Regions from separate parts of the Maccoyibacter intestinihominis genome, predicted to be linked through region 1. Evidence: predicted binding sites of a transcription regulator. Region 1 holds the regulator's gene; the other holds the start of a gene.

Region 1 (2,210 bases):
CCCTCTTTTGTTCCAATGATCTCTAATGCCGGTTTGATCGTATCTATGACAGAATGCATCACACCGCCAAGCAGGGAATCATATTCTCCCATTTTAATGAGCATGGTTCCAAAATAGTTTGGATCTTTTAAAATCTCTCTCGCTTTTTCCTGCGTCATGCCCTTCTTTGCCCGTATCTCACAAAATTGTTCCACCATCTCATCCATTTTTTCATAGGTAGACGGTGTTAAAATCTTTGCTCCACGGATATTATAACCCGCTTCCTGTGCCGCTTCCCATACGGCATCCTCTTCGCCGATCAGGATCGGCTGCAAAAAATTACCTGCTAACAGCCGCGATGCAGCCTCTATGACACGTGGGTCTGTACCTTCCGGCAATACGATCGTCTTCGGATCCTCCCGCAGCAATCGGATATAGGAATCAAAATCAAACATTAAAAACACCTCCCAAGGTCTTTCATCTTCTCCGTTAATCTTATATTTTTATTTTATACCTATCGTTTTTGTTTTTCAACTATGTTTGCTAATTATTTCCTTGTTTCTTTGCCAATTGTTCTTCTGTTTGTTCTCCTGTTCCCTTAAGTTCAGACTTTTTCTTTTTCGGTCAAAAAAAGAAGAAGATTCTAAGAATCCTCTTCCATATCTCAGTTCTATTTATTTGAACGAAAAATCTTCGATTTCCGGCATTGGAACTACCGGTTTTGCTGTCTCTGCGGATGCACTGTGTCCTACAAAGAACTGATACTGATGAAGCACTTCATCTTTTTTCATATCAGAAACGGCTTTTTGAACATCCAGACTCCGGATATCACTGTCGACCCCCTTTAAAGGATATTCTTTTCCCGGCTGATATGTATCGGCATACTCTGCTGCACCAAAAGTCTGCTTTTGTTCCGGTTTTACAGACTGCATTTTCCCTGTAGAAAAATTCTCTATCGGATTACTGATCTGATCACTACCGGAATTACCTGTCACACGACCTATGGAGTTGTCATAATATCCTTCATAAGGACGGATTTTTGAAATTTCCATAACTTCAAAACCTTCTTTCGCTTATCCTAAGTTCTCACATATTAGTTTTATCGGCTTCATTCGTAAAAACTTTAACAGCTACCGCTTTTATTTATCCAAAATCTTCTTTAATTCATTCATAAAGGTGTTGACATCTTTAAACTCACGATATACAGAGGCAAATCTTACATATGCAACTGCCTCTAAATCCTTGAGCTTATCCATGACGATCTCTCCAATGACGGAACTTGGGATTTCTTTTTCTTCACGGTTAAAAATCTCGGTCTCCACATCATCGATCAACTGATTGATCCGGTTGACGGAAATCGGTCTTTTATGGCAGGCACGAAGTATCCCCGCCTCTATCTTGGTGCGGTCATACTGCTCCCTGTTATTATCCTTCTTGATGACGATCAGCGGTATGGTCTCTACTTTTTCATAAGTAGTAAAGCGCTTTCCACATTCATCACATAATCTGCGGCGGCGAATCGAGTTATTATCATCCGCCGGTCTTGAGTCGATGACCCTCGTATTTTCACTGCTGCAAAACGGACATTTCATCCCATGTTCCTCCTTGGACATACTATTTGCCCCAATTATAAACATTTCGTCAATTATTGTCAACCATTTCACAGATTATGTAACTCTGCTTACAGTCTCTTTTTGATTTCATCTACTTTTACATCGACTAAGATAATATCCGGTCCGATCCGTATGACATTACACCATGGAATAAAAAACTCACAGTCTCTTCCGAAAAATCCCCAGAACCTCGCCGGTCCCGGTACGATCAGTGCTTTGATGCACCCGGTACACTCATCCAGTTCGAGATCCATCACATGCCCTAAACAATGACAGTCACAGACATTGATGACATTCTTTTCTCTCAATTCACACAGTCTCATTTTTTACTCACATACTGTTCTCTTGTATCCATTGTATGCATGATAAAAAGAACTGTGCTCTATGTGTAATATTTTTATACATTAAAGCGGAATAAGATTACATCGCCGTCTTTTACGACATATTCTTTTCCTTCCAGTCCTACCAGACCTTTTTCTTTTGCGGCTGAAAGGCTTCCACAATCGAGTAAATCCTGATAATTGACTACCTCTGCACGGATAAATCCACGTTCAAAATCCGTATGGATCTTTCCGGCTGCCTGCGGTGCTTTTGTTCCGATCTTGATCGTCCATGCTC
Region 2 (2,210 bases), on a different contig from region 1:
AGACAGATATGCAATTCTCGGCAGATTGATCGTTACTACACCTACAGAACCTGTACTCTCGCCGGAACCGAAGAAACCACCCGATTTTTTCCGCAGTTCACGCAGATCCAGACGCAGACGACAGCACATGGAACGCACATCACTCGGCTCCATATCACTGTTGATATAGTTTGAAAAATACGGTGTTCCGTACTTCGATGTCATTTCAAACAAAAGACGGTTGTTCTCTGTATCAGACCAGTCAAAATCACTCGTAATAGAGTAAGTCGGTATCGGATACTGGAATCCTCTTCCGTTCGCATCTCCTTCGATCATGGTTTCAATGAATGCCTTGTTGACCATATCCATTTCTTTTTTACAGTCTTTGTACTTAAAGTCCATTTCTTTGCCACCAACGATCGCAGGAAGTTCTGCTAAATCGTTTGGAACGGTCCAGTCTAAAGTAATATTGGAAAACGGTGACTGTGTTCCCCAGCGGCTTGGTGTATTTACACCATAGATGAATGACTCAATGCATTTTTTTACTTCCTCATAGGATAAGTTGTCCACTTTGACAAATGGTGCAAGGTAGGTATCAAAGGAAGAAAATGCCTGTGCTCCTGCCCACTCATTCTGCATAATCCCAAGGAAGTTCACCATCTGGTTACACAATACGGAAAGATGTTTTGCCGGAGAAGAAGTGATCTTACCCGGAATTCCACCAAGACCTTCCTGGATCAACTGTTTTAAAGACCAGCCTGCACAGTAACCGGTCAGCATGGACAGATCATGAATATGGATGTCACAGTTGCGGTGTGCATTTGCGATCTCCTCATCATAAATCTCTGAAAGCCAGTAATTGGCTGTAACCGCTCCGGAGTTGCTTAAGATCAAGCCTCCTACGGAATATGTAACGGTAGAATTCTCTTTGACACGCCAGTCCTCTACCTTTACATAGCTGTCTACAATTTCCTTATAATTTAAAATCGTAGACTTCATATTTCTCATTTTTTCACGCTGCTTGCGGTATAAAATGTATGCTTTTGCAACATCTGTATAACCCGCCTGCTCTAACACGGTCTCAACGCTGTCTTGGATATCCTCTACATGGACAACTCCGTCTTTAATCTTAGACTGAAAATCTGCAGTGACCCGAAGCCCTAACAGCTCTATGATATCATCTGTATATTCCTTGCCCGTTGCTTTGAACGCTTTCTCTATCGCTCCACGAATTTTTGCCAGATTAAAGTCATCGGTCTCCCCATCTCTTTTCACTACTTTGAACATTATTCCATCACCCTCCATACCTGTTCACAAGATACGCTTTTCAAATCGTGTACGTCTATTCTATCAAATCGCATTTTTGAAGTCAATATAAAAAAGCACTATATGTAGTGTTCATTTTTTGTTGAACTTTCTACATATAGTGAAACTCTTTTGGTACCCAGGCACGCACAAAAATGCCGTCTTCCCGGTATTCTTCGCTTAAAAGCTCGCCCTTTTCGCGGATCTTCTGGATGACTCCGGCATCCCGATATGGTATCGTGCACTCTAAAAAATCTTTTTCTTCGCGTAAAATTTCTTCTAAGATATTTTTTAAATCCTCTAAACCGTCTCCGTATTTTGCGGAAATATGAACAGTCCGCTCCGCACGAAAATCATGCAGCGGTTCCGGCTGCCCGATACGGTCTGTTTTATTAAACGCCGTAATGATCTTTTTGCCCTCTACTTCTAAATTCCGCAGGGTATCATATACGATATACATCTGTTTATCCATCTGCGGATTTGAGGCATCTACCACATGCAAAATGATATCTGCATACTTTGCCTCCTCTAAGGTACTCCGGAAAGCATCAATTAAGTGATGCGGCAGTTTGCGGATAAATCCTACCGTATCTGTCATCAGCACCTTCTGATGGTTAGTCAGTTCTAAAATCCTCGTTGTCGGATCTAAGGTCGCAAACAGCTTATCCTCTTCTAAAACTTCTGCATTCGTTAAATGATTTAACAGTGTGGATTTTCCTGCATTGGTATAACCGACCACTGCCACCACCGGTATCCCGCTTCGCTTCCGCTGCTGTCTGTTGACCTCACGATGCCTTTGCACCTCTTTTAATTCCCTGTTCAACTGTGCCACACGGCTGTTGATCAACCGCCTGTCCATCTCTAATTTTTTCTCACCGGGACCTCTCGTACCAATCCCGCCACCCAATCGTGACAGAGAAGGTCCC

Evidence for each region. The regulator NrdR, encoded in region 1, represses ribonucleotide reductase genes. The targets are predictions, from matches to a motif close to CACAANATNTTGTG.
Region 2: the regulator NrdR is predicted to act here: its motif matches at 1,363-1,376, upstream of WMO43_RS02030 (ribonucleoside triphosphate reductase).

The regions. Positions count from the first base shown of each region.
Region 1 is NZ_JBBMEX010000004.1:173,241-175,450, forward strand. It holds gene pta (phosphate acetyltransferase) at 1-434, opposite strand, end outside; gene WMO43_RS05620 (hypothetical protein) at 654-1,031, opposite strand; gene nrdR (transcriptional regulator NrdR) at 1,119-1,571, opposite strand; gene WMO43_RS05630 (YlmC/YmxH family sporulation protein) at 1,661-1,915, opposite strand; gene ychF (redox-regulated ATPase YchF) at 1,990-2,210, opposite strand, start outside.
Region 2 is NZ_JBBMEX010000002.1:43,696-45,905, reverse strand. It holds gene WMO43_RS02030 (ribonucleoside triphosphate reductase) at 1-1,266, opposite strand, end outside; gene hflX (GTPase HflX) at 1,397-2,210, opposite strand, start outside.